2 regions of the Microbacterium sp. 05N427 genome follow, and region 1 is predicted to be linked to the other one. Evidence: riboswitches for the same ligand, from Rfam matches in the RefSeq annotation. Region 1 holds a riboswitch; the other holds the start of a gene.
The links. Region 1 has a riboswitch for FMN ahead of ribD (bifunctional diaminohydroxyphosphoribosylaminopyrimidine deaminase/5-amino-6-(5-phosphoribosylamino)uracil reductase RibD). Riboswitches for the same ligand answer to the same signal wherever they lie in the genome.
Positions count from the first base shown of each region.

Region 1 (4,402 bases):
GCGTGTCAGACGCCGAATTCGACTGAGTTCGGAACGATCAGCCGACGCGCCGGCCGCAAGCCGCGCAGCCCCCGGAGGGCCAGGACGACACCCTCCCGGTCGTACATGATGTCCTCGGCGACGAGCCTCAGCACGCAGAAGCCGAGCGCCGCCAGACGGCGATCCCGCTCGTAGTCGCGAAGCCGCTGCTTCCAGTCCTCGTGATGCGCCCTCGAATCGCATTCGACGATCAGCCAGCCGTCGAGCAGCAGGTCCACACGGGCGAAGTCGAACTCGACCTGGGGCACGACGTCGTACCCCAGAGCCCTGGCCGCGATGCGCACCAGCGTTTCAGGACCGGACTCCGCCCGCCCATCGACCATACGGCGCAGGGCCCGCATGCGCCGAGGACCGAGCTCGAACACCTCGTCGAGGCCATCGAGATCTATCAGCCCCTGGTGCAGCGCGCTGTCCAGCGATGCTACGGAGTCGCGCGGTTCCTGGCAGGACATCGCCTGCGCGAGCGCCTCCGCCAGGGGGACCTCCAGGTCGTTCCACGGCGCCGAACACGCGCGCCAGTGCCGCACGATTCCGCGTGGCGGGCGGATCTGCCTCGAGGAATGCGGCGTCATCTGCACGTGCAGAGGGTGGCTGGCCCGCACGAACACCCCGGCGAGCGCGAGCGCGCTGACGCAATCGACACGTCCGCCCAGTTGTCCGGCCCTGACCGCCGGGTCGGCGCTGCCCGCCACCGCGTACTGGCCCTTCCTCAGGCGGATCAGCACGCCGTGGCGCACCGCCTCGGTGATGTCCCTCCCGGTATGCCCCTCGGCGCGGAGTTCAAATGTCCGGAATCGCTGCTCGATCATGGCCCGAGGTTGACGAGTCTTCGACGGCCTGTGGGGCGCACCCACGAAACCCGTGCACAATCGGGCAGTTGTCGCATCTGTGGAGGACGACCGAGCAGGCCTCTCGGCGGTTGCGAACTCAGTCGATTCGGGCCGTGTCGCGGCCGGGAACGGTAGAACAGTCCGAATCGACTGAGTTCGCGACGAGGAGGCGGCGAGACAGCGGTCGGCTCCGCCCTAGGCTGGGTCGATGGAACCCACGATCCTCCGCACCGAGCGCCTGGTCCTGCGTGCCCCGACCTCCGCCGACGTCGACGCGATCACCGCGGCGTGCCAGGATCCGGAGATTCCCCGCTGGACGACCGTTCCCAGCCCCTACGCGCGCGAGGACGCCGAGGACTTCGTCCGGCTCATCGGCGAGTGGTGGGAGGACGGATCCCAGACCGTGTGGGCCGTGTTCGCGGACGACGTCCTGGTCGGTGCCATCGGGCTGCACCAGATCACCGAGCACCGGGCGGGCGGGGATGCGGAGCTCGGGTTCTGGGTCACGGCCCCGGCGCGCGGTCACGGATACGTCACCGAGGCGGCCCGTGCCGTGATCGACTGGGGCTTCGCCAACCTCGGGCTCGCCCGTATGACCTGGCGCGCTGTGGTCGGCAACATCCCGTCCGCCCGCAGCGCTCGTTCGCTCGGCTTCCGGTTCGAGGGAACGCACCGCCAGTTCCTGACGAGCCCTCGGGGGCGGGACGACGGATGGCTCGCGGGGCTCCTGCGCACAGACGACCGCATCCCGGTCGACTGGCCGATCGACCTCGGCTGAGGCGTCTCCCCCGGCGCGTCGTCGGACGGCATCCGACCCGGCCTGTCCGGATGTCGCACGCGGGTGGCAGGATGAACCCATGCCGGAGATGCCTGAGGTGCAGGGGCTTGTCGACTTCCTCGCGCAGCGCGCGGTCGGCCTCACGATCACACGTGCGTCCGTGTCGGCGATCGCAGCGCTCAAGACCTTCGATCCTCCTGTGACCGCGCTGGCGGGCGCGCGCGTCGAGGGCGTGGAGCGGCATGGCAAGTTCCTGGATCTGACACTGAAAAGCGACGTCGAACCGCAGCTGCACCTCGTGTTCCACCTCGCCAAGGCCGGGTGGCTGCGCTGGTACGACGCGCTGCCCACCACCCTGATCCGCCCGGGCAAGTCGCCGATCGCGCTGCGGATCGCGTTCGACGGCAGCGGCTTCGACCTGACCGAGGCCGGCACCAAGAAGTCCCTCGCCGTGTACGTCGTCCGGGATCCGGCCGACGTACCCGGCATCGCGCGACTGGGCCCGGATCCTCTGGATCCGTCGTTCACCCGCGACGTGTTCGCCGCGCTGCTCGACGGCCGGCGCACCCAGATCAAGGGGCTGCTGCGGGACCAGGCCGTGATCGGCGGGATCGGCAACGCCTACTCCGACGAGATCCTGCACGCCGCGCGGATGTCCCCCTACGCACCTGCCGGAGGTCTCGACGACGCCGACGTCACCCGGCTCTACGACGCGATGCAGTCGACCCTGCGCGAAGCCGTGGCGGAGGCGAGCGGCAAGCCGCCGGCCGACCTCAAGGACGCGAAGCGGCGCGGCATGCAGGTCCACGCTCGCCGCGGCGAAGCCTGCCCGGTGTGCGGCGACACRGTGCGCAGCGTGTTCTTCGCCGACCGCTCGCTGGAGTACTGCCCGACCTGCCAGACCGGCGGCAAAGTGCTCGCGGACCGCCGGCTGTCCMGGCTGCTGAAGTGACCCTGCGCACGACATGAGGCGTCACAGAACCATCCATCGGAATGAAACCGGCACCGACGCGTTGACTAAGCTGAGAGCAGTACAACGTGCTCCGGGGTCGGTGAGAATCCGAACCGGCGGTGACAGTCCGCGAACCGAGGATCCGACACGGATCCGAGGCCGATCCGGTGGAATTCCGGGACCGACGGTGATGCGAGCGAAGGCTTGCGAGTCCGGATGAGAGGAAGCACGCACGATCGACGTGCGCCCGACCCCGGTGACCTTGACCAGGATGAGGAAGGCGACATGACGGCGACAGCGGTGGAGCAGGCGGCGATGACGCACGCGCTCGAGATCGCGCGCCGCGGCCCCCGGGGGCTCAACCCGCAGGTCGGCGCCGTGATCCTCTCCCCCGCAGGCGACCTGCTCGCCGAGGGCTGGCACCGAGGCGCCGGCACCTCGCATGCGGAGGTCGACGCGCTCTCGAAGCTCCCGCCGGAGCAGCTCCGCGGCGCGACCGCGGTGGTGACCCTCGAGCCGTGCAACCACACCGGGCGCACGGGCCCGTGCGCACAGGCGCTCATCGACGCGGGCGTCCGCCGCGTGATCTATGCGCTGGACGACCCCGGAGTGACCTCCGGCGGAGGTGCCGAGAGGATGTGCGCCGCAGGCGTCGACGTCATCGCCGGCGAGCAGGCCGAGGCCGCGCGCGCCCTGATCGACGGCTGGCTCACCGTGCAGAGGCTCGGCCGGCCGCACGTGACCGTGAAATGGGCGCAGAGCCTGGACGGACGCGCCGCAGCGGCGGACGGATCCAGTCAGTGGATCACCGGTCCCGCCGCTCGCGCCGATGTGCACGGTCGTCGCGCCGCCGCCGACGCGATCGTCGTCGGCACCGGAACCGTGCTGGCTGACGACCCCGCCCTCACCGCCCGTGACGGCGACGCCCTGCTCCCCCACCAGCCGGCCCCCGTGGTGATCGGCGCCAGGGAGACCCCGGCCGACGCCGCCGTGCGCCGTCACCCGCACGAGCCGCTGTTCTATGCCGAGCACGACCTCGACGCCGTCCTCGCGGACCTGCGGGACCGCGGGTTCCAGCGCGTGTTCGTCGAAGGCGGACCGACCCTCGCCAGCGCGTTCCTCGCCGCGGATCTCGTCGACGAGGTGCTGGCATATCTCGCGCCCGTCCTGCTCGGCGGGCCGAAGCTCGCCCTCACCGACATCGGCGTGCCCTCGATCGGCGAAGCACGACGCCTGGTCGTGGACGAGTGGCTGCCGCTCGGCGCGGACCTGCTGGTGGTCGCCCGCCCGGCGGACCTCGACGGCACGACATCGACCGGCGCCGCACCGGTGCCCGCAGTCCTGAACACCTCCCGGAACGAAGGAGCAGCCTGATGTTCACCGGAATCATCGAGGAGATCGGCGAGATCACCGCGATCGCGCCCGCCGGCGACGGCTGGCGCCTGACCGTGCGCGCCCCGAAAGCGGCGTCCGACGCCGTGCACGGCGAGTCCATCGCCGTGAGCGGCGTGTGCCTCACCGTCGTTGGCTCCACGCCCGACACGTTCGACACCGACGTCATGAAGCAGACGCTCGACGTCGCCGCGATCGGCGGCGCGACCGTCGGCACGCGGGTGAACATCGAGAAGGCGATGCCGGTCGGCGCGCGCCTCGGCGGCCACATCGTCCAGGGCCATGTGGACGGGGTCGGCGAGGTGCTCGAGGTGCGCCCCGGCGCGCAGTGGAGCGTGCTGCGCATCTCCCTGCCGCACGACCTCGCCCCGCTCGTCGTGGACAAGGGATCCATCTCGGTCGACGGCACGT
Region 1 is NZ_JBFTMT010000013.1:56,431-60,832, forward strand. It holds gene AC1DG4_RS14115 (endonuclease domain-containing protein) at 6-848, opposite strand; gene AC1DG4_RS14120 (GNAT family N-acetyltransferase) at 1,078-1,647, shown strand; gene AC1DG4_RS14125 (Fpg/Nei family DNA glycosylase) at 1,727-2,599, shown strand; FMN riboswitch at 2,683-2,832, shown strand; gene ribD (bifunctional diaminohydroxyphosphoribosylaminopyrimidine deaminase/5-amino-6-(5-phosphoribosylamino)uracil reductase RibD) at 2,885-3,973, shown strand; gene AC1DG4_RS14135 (riboflavin synthase) at 3,973-4,402, shown strand, end outside.

Region 2 (4,402 bases), on a different contig from region 1:
CCGGCGCTGGACTCGGCGATCAACACGGTTGTCTCGGCCGACGGCCTGATCGCCGTCACGCCGATCTTCTCCACGAGCTACTCCGGCCTGTTCAAGTCGTTCATCGACGTGCTCGACCCGGACGCGCTCGCCGGCAAGCCCGTCCTGATCGGCGCGAACGCCGGCACCGCGCGGCACTCGCTCGCGATCGACTACGCGATCCGCCCGCTGTTCACGTACCTGCACGCCGAGCCCGTCCCCACGGGCGTCTTCGCGGCATCCAGCGACTGGGGAGCGAACGCCGACGAGGTGGCGCCGCTCAGCACGAGGGTCGAGCGCGGAGCGCGCGAGCTCGCCGAGGCGATGGCCCGGCGCGAGCCCGCGGCCGACAAGGATCCTTTCGACCCGGGCAACTACCTCGGCGAAGGACGCTCGTTCGGGCATCTGCTGGGCGGTCTCGCGGGGGAGTAGGCCGGCCTCAGGCGTAAGGGCGTGACGCCACCGGAGGAATGTCCGTGGGGCATCCTATGGTGGCGTCATGCCCCTTCTCTCTGCATTCGACGCTCTCGACCGTGCGCTTGACGGAACCCTTCTGCTCCCCTCCGACGACGGCTTCGACGCCGCCCGCCGCCCATGGAACCTCGCGATCGACCAGCACCCTGCGGCGGTCGCGACGCCCGCGGGCCTGGATGATCTGCGCCTGATCCTCGCGGCGGCCCGCGAGGCGGGAACGCCGATCGCGGTGCAGCCGAGCGGGCATGGCGCCTCCGGAGACCTGGCCGGGGCCGTGATCGTGCGGACGGCGGCGTTCGACCGGCTCGACATCGACCTCGCGGCCGGTGTCGTCGTGGTCGGCAGCGGCGTGCGCTGGGGCGCGGTCGTCGATGCGCTCGAAGGCACGGGGTGGGCGGCCCCGGCGGGCACGAGTCCGGTCGTCTCTGTCGCGGGCTACACGCTCGGCGGCGGTCACTCCTGGTTCAGCCGCACGGCGGGTCTCGGTTCCGACAACCTGCGCGCCGCGTGGGTGCTGCGGCCCGACGGCACCCATGAGCGCATCGACGACGACAGCGACGGCGAGGCGATGTGGGCGCTGCGCGGCGCGGGCGGCTTCGTGGGCGTCGTGACTGCGCTCGAGATCGATCTCGTCCGGGCACCTGCGCAATGGGGCGCTTCCCTGACCTTCGACGCGGCCGATTCCGCTGCGGTGATCCGCGCTGTGCGGGATCTCGCTGCCGTCGCGCCGTCGACGCTCAACGTGTTCACGAGCTCCATGCGGATGCCCGACGCACCGATGCTGCCGGAGGCGATCCGCGGCAAGAGCTTCCTGACGGTCCAGGCGCTGTCCTCCGACGGCGCCGCCGAAGCACTCCTCGACGGGGTACGGCGTGCCGGCCCCGTGCAGCGCGAGACCTCCGGCGCGACGTCGCCCGCCGCGATCGCGGCGTCCTCGGGAGAGCCGACCGAGCCGACCGCGGGCCGGGGCGCGTCCGCCGCTCTCGACCGGCTCGACGACGCCATGATCGACGCGCTGATCGACTTCCGTCAGGCGCCGGCGCAGACGACGATCGTCGGGATCCACCTGCGGATGCTGGGTGGAGCGCTCGACGCTCCGCGCCGTTCCGGCTTCGCCTCCCTGGCGTCGGCCGACTGGCTCCTGCACGCGCTCGTGCCGAACTTCCCCGGTGCACCGACCGAGCCCGGCGACGCCAGCATCGCGGGTCTCCTCGAGCTGCTCGCTCCGGCCGCCGCAGAGCAGATGATCCCGACATTCCTCACGCCGGGACAGTCGCTCGCGCAGTGCGCCACGGCGTCCGACATCGACCGGCTTCGCGCGGTGCGCGAGAGCGCCGATCCCGACGGTGTGCTGCACGAAGGACGCCTGCCGCGCTGAGTCCGTCTCGACGACGGAACTCAGCGACGGCGGACGTGTCGGGTGCGGGGTCGCGCGGGTCGGTCAGTCGATCGTGGCGAGGCTCTGCACCGTAGCCGACACGGCCTCGGCGAGCTCTCGGCCCTTGACGGAGAAGTGACGCCGGAAGTACTCCAGGTGCTCGTCGTGCTCGTGGAAGTGGTGCGGCGTGAGCACGGCGGAGAACACCGGCACATCGGTCGCCAGCTGCACGCGCATGAGCGCGTCGACGACGGATCCGGCGACGAAGTCGTGCCGGTAGATCCCGCCGTCCACGACGAGGGCGCTCGTGGCGATGGCCTCGTAACGGCCGGTGCGCGCGAGGCGCTGGGCGTGCAGGGGGATCTCGAACGCTCCGGGCACGCGGTACACGTCGACCTGGTCGATGCCGAGCTCGGCGAGTCGCTCGAGGAAGGCGGACACGGCCTGCTCGACGATCTCGGCGTGCCACTGCGCGGCGACGATGGCGATTCTGGGCATGGTGGACTGCTCCTTCTGTCCTCTCTCATCCGGACTGTGACCGTCGGCTCCGGAATCGCACCGGATCGGCGGTCCCCACCATGGGGACCGTTCGCGGGCTCACGCGGACTCTGCCGCGACACCGCCGGTGGGGACTTTCACCCCGCCCTGAGGACAGGACGACGCTATCACCGCGCCGCCGGCGGTCCGACCACGGTGCGATCCGGGAGCGCGGCTCGAGGCTGTCAGTGCGGCGTCGCGGCCGCACCGGCCAGACGGTAGGCGGTCTCGGGACGGCCCGGAGCGCCGTAGCGTGGGGCGCGGATCGCGACCCGCTGTGCGACGAGGTGCTCCAGGTAGCGTCGCGCGGTGACGCGCGAGACACCGACGAGAGGCGCCGCCTCCGCGGCGGAGAGGTCGCCGTGCGCGCGCAGCACCGCGGTCACCGCCTGGAGCGTCTCGACGGCGAGCCCCTTCGGCAGAGCGATGGCGCCGGTCGCGGGACCTCCGATCAGGGCGTCGATCTCCTCTTGGCTGGCGGCGCCCGCGCCCGCGAGCGCGACCGCGCGTTCGTGCCGGTCGCGGTACTGCAGCAGGCGGTCGCGGAAGACGGCGAACGGGAACGGCTTGAGCAGGTACTGGGCGACGCCGAGGGCCGACATCCGCCGCACGGCCTCGACGTCGCGCACGCTGGTCACCGCGATCACGTCGATCGCGCTGCCGGCGCCGCGGATGCGGCGCAGCACATCGATGCCCGACCCGTCGGGCATCGTGAGGTCCAGCAGCACCAGGTCGATCCGCTCCGCATCCGCGGTGAGCGCGTTCAGCGCGGCCCGGACGCCGGTGCACTCGCCCACGACCTCGAACCCTTCGAGCCGCGCGATGTACGCCGCATGGAGTTCGAGCGTGAGCGGGTCGTCGTCCACGAGCAGGACGCCGATCATCCGATCCTCCTTCCGGCGGGGACCCCGGGTAGCGTCACCCGGAACGCGGTCGGTTCGGCGGACAGCTCGACCGTCCCGCCCGCGGCCGTTGCGATGTCGCGCACGAGGGCGAGTCCCACCCCGCGTCCAGAGCGGTCGCTCGGCTTGGTGGAGAAGCCGTGCTCGAAGATCCGCTCGCGGACGTCCGAGGGTATCCCAGGGCCGCCGTCCGAGACCGTGATCGCCACAGCCCCGCCGTCCGCCGCGGTCACGTCGACCCGCACCCAGCGGTCGGCGCTCGATCCCGCCTGAGGGGCGGCGTCGAGCGCGTTGTCGATGAGGTTCCCCACCACCGCGACCGCGTCGACGGGGGTCAGATCCGCGCGGGGAGCGGCCGGGTCCACGTGGACCTGCCAGCGCACCCCGCGCTCCTTCGCCTGCGAGGCCTTGCCCAGGAGCAGTGCGCCGAGCGTCGGATCCCCGTCGCGCAGCGTCATCTGGTCGATCACGGACTGGCTCTGCAGGGACGATTCCGACAGCAGCGCGATGGCCTCGTCCCGGCGATCGAGTTCCAACAGCGACAACGCCGTGTGCAGGCGGTTGCCGTGCTCGTGCGTCTGCGCGCGCAGCGCCTCGCCGAGCGTGCGCACCGACTCGTATCCGGCCACGGCCTCGCGCACGTCGCGAGCGTCCAGATCGCCGGTGATGCGCCGGGTCGCGAGCCGCGCGAGCACCGCTCCGATCGCGCCCAGCGCCACGACCGCGAGGGTCAGCAGCACGATCACGGGCAGGCGTCGCAGCAGCGCCCCGGACAGCGACTCCACAGTCACCCCCGCGGACACCCACCCGACGATCGCGCCCCCGGCGTCGTGGACGGGGGCGATCGTGCGCACGGAGGGACCGAGCGTGCCCGTGTACTGCTCGGTAAGCGTGCGGCCGTCGGCGGGGATCGTACCCAGATACCTCTCGCCGATGCGTGCGGGATCCGGATGCGTGAGGCGCACGCCGTCGCGGTCCATGACGGTGATGAAGTCCAGTCCCGCCCCGGTGCGCACCGACTCGACGTAGGCGCGAAGGGCGTCCTGCGCAGACGGGCGGTCGGTCGCGGTCACAGCCGTCTCGATCGCGGGTG
Region 2 is NZ_JBFTMT010000002.1:40,896-45,297, forward strand. It holds gene AC1DG4_RS02770 (FMN reductase) at 1-450, shown strand, start outside; gene AC1DG4_RS02775 (FAD-binding oxidoreductase) at 518-1,870, shown strand; partial or broken gene AC1DG4_RS02780 (6,7-dimethyl-8-ribityllumazine synthase) at 1,934-2,374, opposite strand; FMN riboswitch at 2,382-2,527, opposite strand; gene AC1DG4_RS02785 (response regulator) at 2,593-3,291, opposite strand; gene AC1DG4_RS02790 (sensor histidine kinase) at 3,288-4,402, opposite strand, start outside.
Region 2: it holds a riboswitch for FMN, as region 1 does, so the genes downstream of both, AC1DG4_RS02780 (6,7-dimethyl-8-ribityllumazine synthase) here and ribD (bifunctional diaminohydroxyphosphoribosylaminopyrimidine deaminase/5-amino-6-(5-phosphoribosylamino)uracil reductase RibD) in region 1, are expected to answer to the same signal.